2 regions of the Cytobacillus kochii genome follow, and region 2 is predicted to be linked to the other one. Evidence: riboswitches for the same ligand, from Rfam matches in the RefSeq annotation. Region 2 holds a riboswitch; the other holds the start of a gene.
What was found. A riboswitch is a leader RNA that binds a small molecule or an ion and turns the genes downstream of it on or off. The one in region 2 is predicted to bind thiamine pyrophosphate.
Positions count from the first base shown of each region.

Region 1: linked by a shared signal. The riboswitch ahead of thiW (energy coupling factor transporter S component ThiW) and the one ahead of LG276_RS09050 (ABC transporter substrate-binding protein) in region 2 are both predicted to bind thiamine pyrophosphate.

Region 1 covers NZ_CP085254.1:2,394,926-2,401,062, reverse strand. The annotation lists gene LG276_RS12450 (nuclease-related domain-containing protein) at 1-862, shown strand, start outside; gene LG276_RS12445 (hypothetical protein) at 1,070-2,017, shown strand; gene LG276_RS12440 (shikimate kinase) at 2,156-2,662, opposite strand; TPP riboswitch at 2,788-2,895, shown strand; TPP riboswitch at 2,938-3,030, shown strand; gene thiW (energy coupling factor transporter S component ThiW) at 3,102-3,623, shown strand; gene thiD (bifunctional hydroxymethylpyrimidine kinase/phosphomethylpyrimidine kinase) at 3,592-4,398, shown strand; gene thiM (hydroxyethylthiazole kinase) at 4,398-5,207, shown strand; gene thiE (thiamine phosphate synthase) at 5,207-5,815, shown strand; gene LG276_RS12415 (FMN-dependent NADH-azoreductase) at 5,961-6,137, shown strand, end outside.
Region 2 covers NZ_CP085254.1:1,706,387-1,712,523, reverse strand. The annotation lists gene LG276_RS09065 (peptide chain release factor 3) at 172-1,752, opposite strand; gene LG276_RS09060 (twin-arginine translocase TatA/TatE family subunit) at 1,993-2,187, opposite strand; gene LG276_RS09055 (cell wall hydrolase) at 2,390-3,028, opposite strand; TPP riboswitch at 3,214-3,326, shown strand; gene LG276_RS09050 (ABC transporter substrate-binding protein) at 3,407-4,414, shown strand; gene LG276_RS09045 (thiamine-binding protein) at 4,414-4,704, shown strand; gene LG276_RS09040 (ABC transporter permease) at 4,704-5,468, shown strand; gene LG276_RS09035 (ABC transporter ATP-binding protein) at 5,465-6,137, shown strand, end outside.

The DNA of each region.
Region 1 (6,137 bases), 690 kb from region 2:
ACGCGTGCTCCATCTTAGATCAAAATTGTCCCCTGAGAATGAACAATATCTCAAAATGTTAGAAAAAGGATATGAAGGAGAAAGTAAATGGCGAGATGATTTGCAGCAACTTTCACCAAAATTCCCCATTCTTTATGATGTATTGCTAGAAATTAATCATACATCCTTCCAAATTGATGCACTCTGTTTAACTCCCCACAAACTCATTGCTTTCGAAGTGAAAAATTATAGTGGTGATTTTTTGGTTCAGGACACTAAATGGTATTCACCAACAAACAAGGAAATTAAAAATCCCCTTCTACAAATCCAAAGAAATGAAACCCTCCTACACCAATTCCTTACTAAGCACGAATTAAACATTGCATTTGATTATCTACTTGTTTTTGTTCATCCCGAGTTTATGTTATATGACCGTACAAAGAAACAAAATGTTATTCTTCCACCGCAAATTCCACGATTATTAAGAGAACTAAATCAAATAGACATTCAACACTCTCCATTTCATACAAAAATTGTTCACACTTTTTTGAGTCATCATAAAGAAGAAATGAATTATGCTAGAAAAATCGATTATTGTACGGAGGATTTGGTAAAAGGAGTGGTTTGTCGAGAGTGCAGTGGGCAGATGAGGCGAGCGAGTTTGCGCAAATTTCATTGCTCAAAATGTAGGAGGAACATTTCATCTTATGATGCATTAAGTGAAGCAATCAATGACTTTATTATTCTTTTTCCATCAGAAAAAGTAACAAAGACGGCGATTTATGATTGGTGTGGAGGAGCAATCAGTAGTTCCGCAATACAACGATTCTTACAAGAGAAATATACACTTAATGGTGGTGGAAATTATTTTTATTATCATTAATGGGTTTTAAAAAAGAAGAAATAGTTGAATTATTTAGTAATGAAGTGAAGTAACAGTACCGTATAGATTGATCGGTATTCTGATGGGTTCAATCTACTAGTAAGCAGTTATAAGTTGAAAAAAAAGACTTTGTGCACAAAATAAAAGAAAAAATCTAGATGACATCGCAAAAAGGGGATAGCAAGTCCCTCGGAAAGAAAGCCAGAGATGAGCGCCTCGCAAAAGGGGATAGCAAGTCACTCAGAAGGTAAACCAGAGATAAGCGCCCCGCAAAAGGGGATAGCAAGTCCCTCGGAAAGAAAGCCAGAGATGAGCGCCCCGCAAAAGGGGATAGCAAGTCCCTCAGAAGGAAAACCAGAGATAAGCGCCTCGCAAAAGGGTTTAGCAAGTCCCTCAGAAGGTAAATCAGAGATGAGCGTCTCGCAAAAGGGGATAGCAAGTCCCTCAGAAGGAAAATCAGAGATGAGCGCCTCGCAAAAGGGTTTAGCAAGTCCCTTAGAAGGAAAACCAGAGATGAGCGCCCCGCAAAAGGGATTAGCAAGTCCCTCAGAAAGGAAACCAGAGATGAGCGCCTCGCAAAAGGGTTTAATAAGTCACTCAGAAGGAAAACCAGAGCTGAGCGCCCCGCAAAAGGGTTTAGCAAGTCCCTCAGAAGGTAAACCAGAGGTGAGCGCCTCGCAAAAGGGTTTAGCAAGTCCCTCGGAAAGGAAACTAAAGATGAGCGCCCCGCAAAAGGGTTTAGCAAGTCCCTCAGAAGGAAAACCAGAGGTGAGCGCCCCGCAAAAGGGATTAGCAAGTCCCTCAGAAAGGAAACTAAAGATGAGCGCCCCGCAAAAGGGTTTAGCAAGTCCCTCAGAAGGAAAACCAGAGCTGAGCGCCCCGCAAAAGGGTTTAGCAAGTCCCTCAGAAGGAAAACCAGAGCTGAGCGCCCCGCAAAAGGGTTTAGCAAGTCCCTCAGAAAGGAAACAAAAGATGAGCGCTCCGCAAAAGGGGATAGCGAGTCCCTCAGAAAGAAAACCAGAGATGAGCGCCTCGCAAAAGGGTTTAGCAAGTCCCTCAGAAAGAAAACCAGAGATAAGCGCCCCGCAAAAGGGTTTAGTAAGTCCCTCGGAAAGAAAGCCAGAGGTGAGCGCCCCGCAAAAAGGAGTTATTTAGCAATTTATTATGAACCAAACACAAATGAAAGCCGAGCAAGGGAGTGCCCGGCTTTCATAAATTCGTTTAGGATAATGCGAAATACTTAGATAGTAGAAGAAACGTCCTAATGAACCATAACCATAATCATCACTAGCTTTATCTTATCCCACTAATAATCAATTCAGCAGCTTCTTCAGCTGTTTTCCCGTCAACATTGATTTTTAGATGATATGGTTGATAATGAGCTTGTCTTTCTTTGTATAGATGATACATTTCATCAGTAGAAAGACCATTTAATTTCGGTCTTGTATCTTTAATCAATGGGTATCGGTCAAGCCACTTTTCCCATGAGAGCTCGATAAGGACAACGGTACTGTTTTGTAAACATATTTCGCGGTTCTTACTGTTTAAAAAGGCACCGCCGCCTAATGAAAGAATCTGTTTTTCTTCGGCAGATAGTTGTTCAATCAACTCGCTTTCAGCTTTTCGAAAAACTTCTTCACCATGATCAAGGAAAATTTTTGAAGTTGACATCTTGAACTGTTGTTCAATGCGTTCATCCGTGTCGATTAAACCCCACTGTAATTTCTTAGCTAATTCCGTTCCTATGGATGTCTTTCCGACCCCCATAAACCCAATAAGTACAATACTCTTATCTTCCATAGACTGTCCTCCCGAATGTTATATAAATATCATATCATAACGTTTTATGTCGCAACATCGTTTCTATCCCATGTTTTTTATTTTCATTTCTATCATTTCATGTTATATTGACATCATATATTATAAGTTTTCACTGGGGGTGCCTTCACATAGAGGCTGAGATTGAATGCCGTTCAAAACCCTTTGAACCTGATCTGGTTTGTACCAGTGGAGGGAAGTGTGTCGATGTAGTCGTCCTCGCTTCCTTTTGGAAGTAGAGGATTTTTTTATATATGAATAAATGCTAGGGGTGCCAAATACTTGGCTGAGATGAACCCTTTGAACCTGATCTAGTTAATACTAGCGTAGGGAAGCGAGTGACGTCATACATATCATGATGACCAAAGCCGCTTATACAAACTAGCGGCTTTTTTATTTTTATCGAAAGGAGGAAAGGTCTATGAATAAAATCCAAAAAATGACGATGACGGCAACGATTGCAGCCATCACTACTGTGTCGAGTAGTCTCATTTTTATTCCGATTGGAATAGCGAAAATTTTTCCGATTCAGCACTTGGCGAATGTATTATCTGCTGTACTTCTTGGACCATGGTATGCCGTTAGTCAAGCGTTTCTTTCATCTACATTGAGAAATATGATGGGGACAGGAAGTGTTTTTGCCTACCCCGGGAGTATGATTGGCGCATTACTTGCAGGGTTCCTTTATCAAAAAACGAAAAAAATTGGCTTCTCAGCACTAGGTGAAGTCGTTGGAACGGGAATGATAGGGGCAGTAGCGACTTATCCGATTAGTACATTACTTTTAGGACAAGAAGCCACCCTTTTCGGATTTCTACCAGCATTTATGGTGAGCTCGTTTACTGGAGCAATTTTAGGATATGGTTTATTAAGAGTATTAATAAAGAATAAAGCTATTGGAGGTTACATCAATGAAAACAGCATTAACGATCGCAGGTTCTGATTCAGGAGGAGGAGCTGGGATTCAAGCAGATCTTAAAACTTTTTCCGCCAATGGTGTGTTCGGCATGTCCGTCATTACGGCGATTACCGCTCAAAATACAGTAGAGGTACGATCGGTACAGGATATTGAAATCAATATTATAAAAGACCAAATAGAAGCTGTGTTTGATGATATCCAGGTTGATGCTGTCAAAATCGGGATGTTGTCATCTAGTGAGACTGTAAAAATCGTCGCAGACCGTTTAAATCATTATAGTCCAAAAGTGATTGTGTTAGATCCTGTTATGGTTTCGAAAGGTGGACATCATCTTTTAAAGGAACAAGCTATTGAGGCATTAAAAGCGAAGATGTTACCACTTGCGACTGTAATTACGCCAAACATTCCTGAAGCTGAAGTACTTTCGGGTATGACGATTCGCACGGTTGAAGACATGGAGCAAGCTTGTAAAAAGTTATATGAATTAGGGCCAAAAGCCGTCTTATTAAAAGGTGGACATTTAGAAGGAGAACCGAATGACTTATTATGGGATGGTCAAAGTTTCAACTGGTTTAATGGTCGAAGAGTAGAGACAAAAAACACCCATGGTACAGGTTGCACTCTCTCATCTGCCATTGCTGCCGGGTTAGCAAAAGGGGAAGAACTTGTTGAGGCCATACAGTCTGCGAAGAATTATATTTCTATAGCGATTGAGCATAGTCTAGCACTCGGTCATGGGCATGGTCCGACAAATCATTTTTATGAGTTATACAACAAAGCAAAGGTGGAGGAAAGATAATGACGATTTCAAGTGAAGCAGTTGAGAGAATCTTTCAGCAGTTAAAAGAACATACCCCACTCATTCATCATTTAACAAATACAGTAACTATTAATGATTGTGCCAATGTGACCCTAGCAATGGGCGGTTCACCTGTTATGGCCACACAACTCTTAGAAGTAGAAGAAATGGCTATGATGGCAGATGGGCTCGTAATTAATTTTGGTACTATTAATGATGCAATGTTTGCGGCGATGATTAAAGCTGGACAAACTGCCAATCAAAAAGGAATTCCAGTAATATTTGATCCAGTGGGTGTTGGTGCAACCAATTATCGCACAAATAAGGCAAAGGAGTTAATTAGCACAATAAAAGTGTCCATTATTCGTGGCAATGCTTCTGAAATTTCAGCTCTTATTGGTAATAATACTAAAACGCGTGGTGTTGATGCAGGGGCAATTGAAATGGCACCTGAAGCACTTGCACAGGAGGCAGCCGAAGTTCTAAACTGTCTCATTGTTATTAGTGGGAAAGAAGACGTCATTACAGATGGTAGGCAATTCGTTGTGATTGATAATGGAGATTCCCTTTTGACGAAGGTAACTGGAACTGGCTGCATGACAGCTTCATTAGTAGCAACTGCTGCTGCTGTTTCAGAAAATTGGTTTGACGGGGCTGTTATTGGTATGGCTACTATGAGTCTAGCGGGGGAAATCGCAGCAAAGAGCTTACATGCCGGTGAAGGGTTAGGTTCATTTCGAGTGAAGCTAATGGATACGATTAGTACAATGAATGCAGCCACTTGGCTAGATGGAGTGAGGCAAAACTAATGGATTACCGTTTATATTTAGTCACAGATGATAAAATAGCAAACAATGAATTATATGATATTGTTCGAAGTGGTGTAAAAGGTGGTGTGACCATCGTTCAATTAAGAGAGAAGACAGCGGATGGTCAACTCTTTTATGAAAAGGCGAAAACATTACAATCTATATTAAAGCCATTGGATATTCCACTGATTATTAATGATAGAGTAGACATCGCTTTAGCGGTAGGTGCAGCAGGTGTGCATGTGGGACAAGATGATCTGCCATGTGCCGTCGTTAGAAAGATTGTTCCTGATGATATGGTAGTTGGTATCTCTGTATCTAATGTGGAAGAAGCGAAACTTGCTCAAGAACAAGGAGCAAATTATGTTGGAATAGGTTCGGTGTTTCCGACAGCTTCTAAATCTGATGCTGATTTATTAGCACCAGGTATGCTCGAGGAAATCATTGCAGCGATTGATATTCCTGCAGTCGCTATTGGTGGTATTCAACTAGAAAACATAAAAATGCTTAAAAATCGAGGGTTAGCAGGTGTTTCTGTTGTCTCAGCAATTAGTAAATCTAAAAATCCAGAAAAGTCAGCTCGAGATTTACTTCAGTTATTCCTTTAGACCTAAAATATATCATAAGTGTAGTTAAAGAGAACTTATTCCATTGACAAGATACTATTAATATACTAAAATTACTTTTGGTTCGAGATATTTCATTTTAGTGTATTTCGGATAAATTATTACGACATTCGGAGGTCTTCACATAATGGCAAAAGTTCTATTTGTAAACGCAAGTGATCGTCCAGTTGAAGCTGGAATTTCTGTAAAAATGTATCATGCATTTTTACAATCATATAAAGAATCAAATCCATCAGATGATATTACGGAATTGAATCTTTTTGAAGAAAACATGCCTTACTATGGTAATGATGCAATCAATGGT
Region 2 (6,137 bases):
ACCTATACTTTACGGACAACTACCGTTGCTAAAACTCGTCTGTGTATCAACCTCCTTCTTTAAAAAACAAGATGAGGTTCGTGCCAAATATATCAGCGTTGGACGATTGATTGCTTAAATAATGATATATAAAAAAACACGCACAAAAATTGTGCGTGCCTGTAATTATATTTATTGTTGCTGCTGATCCATCGGATTATATAATGGTACATCTGGGTTTTTATCTTGGAACCATCTAAGAGCAAAATCATTTTCAAACAGAAACACTTGATGTTCATATCGATCCTTCACAAGTAAACTACGCGAGCTAGAAAGGTTATCGTAATTGTTCTCACCTTCAACCCATCTTGCAATTTTAGAGCCTAACCTCTCCATTAAGACTTCCGTGTTATATTCGTTTTTCATCCGATGTTCAAATACTTCAAATTGTAATTGTCCAACTGCTCCAAGTAAATACTCATCTGTTTTCACCGTTTTAAAGAGCTGAATAGCCCCCTCTTGCACTAGCTGTTGAATCCCTTTATGAAAATGCTTTTGCTTCATTACATTCTTTGCTGTCACACGAACAAATAATTCGGGGGTGAACTGAGGTAGTCTTTCAAATTGGAAACCATTTTTATCACTTGTCAATGTGTCACCAATCTGATATGTTCCTGGATCATAAATCCCAATGATATCGCCACTTACAGCTTCGTTAACGGTACTACGATCATCTGCCATAAATTGTGTCGATTGTGCTAATTTCACTTGTTTACCAAGACGCGGAATATTTACACTCATCCCTCGTTCAAATTTACCTGAACAAATTCTAAGAAAAGCGATTCTATCCCTATGTGCAGGATTCATATTCGCTTGAATTTTAAAGATAAACCCTGAGAAATCTTCTGTTAAAGGATTGATTTCTCCAACAGTCGATTCTCTTGGTTGAGGAGAAGGAGCAAACTGTAAATAAGATTCCAAAAACGTTTGCACACCAAAATTAGTCAAAGCACTGCCAAAGAAAACAGGTGTTAAATCCCCTGAAGCAATGCGGTCACGCGAAAATTCATTACCCGCTTCATTTAATAACATAATTTCTTCTAACGTTTGTTCATAAAGCCCTGATTGTTTTAGAGCATGTTCTTCGTTAATTTCTCCTTCATCATTCAATTCAAGGAAACGATCCTCTTCATCTACCCTAAATTGTTCAATACGATTATTAAAACGATCATAAATGCCTAAAAACTCTTTCCCCATTCCTATTGGCCAATTCATCGGATATGATTCAATCCCCATTACTTCTTCTAATTCAGCTAAAAGCTCTAACGGCATCTTACCTTGTCGATCCAATTTATTGATAAATGTAAAAATAGGGATACCTCTCATACGGCAAACTTTAAAGAGTTTTAAAGTCTGATCCTCGATCCCCTTTGCTGAATCAATGATCATAACTGCACTATCCACTGCTGTTAATGTACGATAAGTATCTTCACTGAAATCTTGGTGTCCTGGTGTATCTAAGATATTGATTTTAGCTTGATTATACTCAAACTGCATAACACTAGACGTAACCGAAATACCACGTTGTTTTTCTATTTCCATCCAGTCACTTGTTGCATATTTCCCTGTCTTTTTCCCTTTAACAGTCCCTGCATCACGAATGGCCCCTCCGAATAAAAGAAGCTTTTCTGTTAAGGTTGTTTTCCCAGCATCCGGGTGGGAAATAATTGCAAATGTTCGACGCGATAATACTTCGTCTTTAAATGTACTCATAATAAAATTCCTCACTAACATGTATAAATTCTTATCTGTCGCTACTGCGTACCCTCAATTTTATCCTTGTATTAGAAACTTTGCAATGCGTAATCAATATATGGCATTTTCTTTAAAAAGATAACCAATGAGTTTGCACGTTTTATACACAATATATAATCCTCTTGTCATCCAAGCTTAAATGCAAGTTTCATTACAAACAAAAAAGCTGACATAAGATATGCCAACTTTTAGTTGAAATTACTTCTCTAAATTGTTTTTCTTCTTCTCATTAGAGTCCTCATCATCATTAGCTAAACCTTTAGCAGAGTTTTTAAACTCTTTCAACGTCTCTCCCACAGCTCGTCCAATTTCAGGTAACTTCTTCGGCCCGAAAATAATGAGGGCCAGTACAAGTATAAGAATGAGACCTGGTATACCAATATTTGATAACATAGTATCACTCCTTTATGTAAGACATAACGTAAGGTGATTATTTATATTTCAATTCCCATTATAATTGAACACCAAATAAAGGCAAGTAAATTCCTTATTAGCAATCCTTTTTAACACGATAAAAAGAGCCTCATGTGACTGATGTCACCCATGGCTCCTTATCATTAGTTCATCTTCGTTCAATAAGATAGAAGGGTTTGCTTTACATAGAAAAACGGTGATTACCGATTTCTGTAACAACTTCTCTCGTATTCAACCAAGATTGCGGTACGATTGTTGGATTGTGGAAAAAGACCGTTTCATCTGGCAATGCATGATTTTTCATTGCTTGCTTTACTGCTTTTTTTGCTTCTTTATCTGCAGGCTTATTAATCGAACCATTATCAACAGGTTGAAATTGCTTATTTTCATAAATAACACCACGAATGGTATCAGGAAAACGTTCGTCCTGCACTCGATTAATCACAACTTCTGCAACAGCTACCTTTCCTTCAAACGGTTCGCCTTTCGCTTCTGCATGGATAAGTCTTGCTAAAAGATCCTTCTCCTCAGATGTTAACGAAATGTCAGGCTTCTTTTCTTTCTTTTCTTTTTCCTCTACTTTAGGAACGATAAGCTTATCACCTTTTTGAACCGTTCGATCTTCTAGGTGATTCATCATTGTTAATTCTTCCTCAGACACTTCTAATTGATCAGCAATGGAAGAAATTGTTTCGTTCCCTTTAACCTCATATATATCATAAACATCTAATGTCTCAGCATAAACGCGTAAATCAGCAGATTGGATGAAATGGACTAAAAACAATGTACTCGCTGCAAAGATAACTGCAATCAGTTTCAATATTTTTTCCTCCATTCAAATATACATTTAAATCAAAATAACAAAATTAAGACTAACATGGATAGAAAGACTACTTCAAACGCAATGTTTTCCATGGGTAATCAGGATATTTCTCCCATCTTAATTTAGACTAGCATTATAATAAACTTCTGCTATAATAATGGTGGAAATAAAAACGCAAATAAACCAAAATGTGGGGGGACCAGTAATTGCTGGTTGAGATTTCATCCGTTTTAGATGATGACCCTTTGAACCTGATCTGCCTCATAGCAGCGTAGGGAACATATTTAAAACAATTCATATGTTTTTGATATGCGCCCATGGTGAATCCTTTGGGCGTTTTTTATTTCCTTCAAAAAATAAAAAGGAGGAAATGGAATGAAAGGATGGTTCATATTGCTTCTTTTCAGCGTGTTTCTATTAGCTGGGTGCGGGAATTCCAGTGAAGATGCACAAACAGAAATGGGAGAAAATGAATTAAAAAAAGTAAACTTTGTACTTGATTGGACCCCAAATACAAATCATACGGGCATTTATGTTGCAGCAGCAGAGGGTTACTTCGCAGAAGAAGGATTAGAAGTTGAAATCATGATGCCAGGCGAAACAGGGGCGGATCAGCTCATCGCTTCAGGAAAAGCAGATTTTGGCGTAAGTGTACAAGAAGCAATCACGCAAGCTAGAGTCCAAGATGTGCCAATCGTCTCGATTGCAGCCATCATCCAACATAATACCTCGGGGTTTGCTTCACCAGTTAGCAAAAACATTCACACGCCGAAAGATTTTGAAGATCATACGTATGGTGGGTTCGGTGCACCTGTTGAAAAATCAGTGATTGATTCTTTAATGAAAAATGATCATGCAGATATTAATAAAGTCTCCATTCTTAATATAGGTGACACAGACTTCTTTACAGCTGTTAAACGAGATGTTGATTTTTCTTGGATTTATTATGGGTGGACAGGAGTAGAAGCGGAATTACGTGGTGAGGAATTAAACATGATATATCTGACTGATTACTCCAAAAAACTAGATTACTATACACCCGTTATTGCTACGAATGAAAAGATGATTCATAAAAATGCTGATATTGTTCAAGCCTTTATGAAAGCCGTTTCCAAAGGGTACACATTTGCAATTGAACAACCAGAAAAGGCTGCAAACATTTTACTTGCAGCTGCGCCTGATTTAGATGAAGAATTGGTAAAAGCATCTCAATTCTGGCTAGCAGAGCGATATCAAGATGATGCAGCACAATGGGGAGAACAAGACTTATCAGTATGGGAGAATTATGCTGATTGGATGCTTGAATATAATCTATTAGATAAACCATTAGATGCAGAGGAAGCATTTACAAATCAATTTTTACCAAATGGAGGGAAAAAATAATGGCAAAAGCTTTAGTAAGTATACAAATCATTCCAAAATCAGCTAACGGACTAGACGTTATCGCTCTTGTAGACGAAGCGATTTCGATTATTGATAAAGCTGGTATTCCATATGAGGTAAACTCTTTAGAAACGACTATGGAAGGTCATTTATCAGAACTGTTTCCTATCATAACAAAAATGAATGAACGTATGGTTGAGCTTGGAAGTCCGAATGTTATTTCTCAAATTAAAGTTCTTTACCAGCCAGAAGGCATCACTTTAAATACATTAACTGAGAAGTACCGCTAATGTTGCAGAAGTTTATAAAAAGCTGGAGCGCTTTATTGGTGCTCTTGCTTTTAATTATTTTGTGGGAAACCGCTGTAATGCTATTTGCTATACCACCATGGTTACTTCCTGCTCCAACAAGTATTCTATCTGAAGCAATAGCCGGGTGGGATTCCCTTACCCCCCACCTATTATCAACCATACAATTGACCACCATAGGACTTGTAATTGGTACTACGATTGGAATTTTTACTGCTATCACGCTTCATCTAGTTCCGTTTTTAAAAGAAGCAATCTACCCTTTACTCATATTATCTCAAAACATTCCAATTATTGTGTTAGCACCATTACTCGTCATTTGGTTTGGGTTCGGTTTATTACCTAAATTAATCGTGATCACCCTTGTTTGTTTTTTTCCTATTGTCATAGCCACATTAAACGGTTTCGAGCATACACCTAAAAACCTGAAACATTATATGCTTATGGCTGGTGCAAGTAAATGGCAGTTATTTTGGAAGCTAGAACTCCCCTTTTCATTATCATCCTTATTTTCCGGGATTAAGATTTCTGCTACATATAGTGTAATGGGCGCGGTTATTTCTGAATGGCTAGGTGCGAAAAATGGCCTAGGTGTGTATATGACGCTCGCTTCTTCTTCTTTCAGAACAGATCGCGTCTTTGTGGCCATTATCATTATTATGATCATGAGCTTAATACTTTTGGGCTTTATTCATCTCATCGAAAGTAAACTGGTACGTTGGCATATAAAGGAGAAGCAAATATGAGTCTTTTACAACTTAAATCTATTGAAAAAAGATATTCAAGAAATCATGTAATAAAAGATATTTCTATGACAGTAAATGAAGGTGAATTCGTTTCAATTATCGGACCTTCAGGTAGTGGTAAAAGTACATTATTTAATTTAATCGGTGGAATGATGCCACCCGATAATGGTGTCATCCTTTTAAATGGACAACCTATTATAAATAAAAAAGGTTCTGTTAGTTATATGCCTCAATCGTCCTCCCTACTCCCATGGAGAACAGTCTTACATAACGTAATGTTAGGACAAGAATTAAGTGGGGAGATCGGCAATAAAGTGCAAGCGACTAAAATGCTGGAACGGGCAGGATTGATTCATGAACTTGAAGCACTCCCTCATGAACTCTCAGGTGGGATGAAACAAAGAGTGGCATTCATTCGTGCATTACTTAGTCCTCAACCAATCATTTTATTAGATGAACCATTTGCTGCATTAGATGAATTCACAAGATTAAGCTTACAAAAATGGCTGCTCGATATATGGGAACAGAATAGAAAGACGATTGTATTTATCACTCACCATATTGAAGAAGCGATCTTTTTATCCGATACGATTTATGTGTTATCAAACAAACCAACGACGGTTAAAGAAAAATTAACCGTCCCTTTCTCTCGCCCAAGACATGAAGATA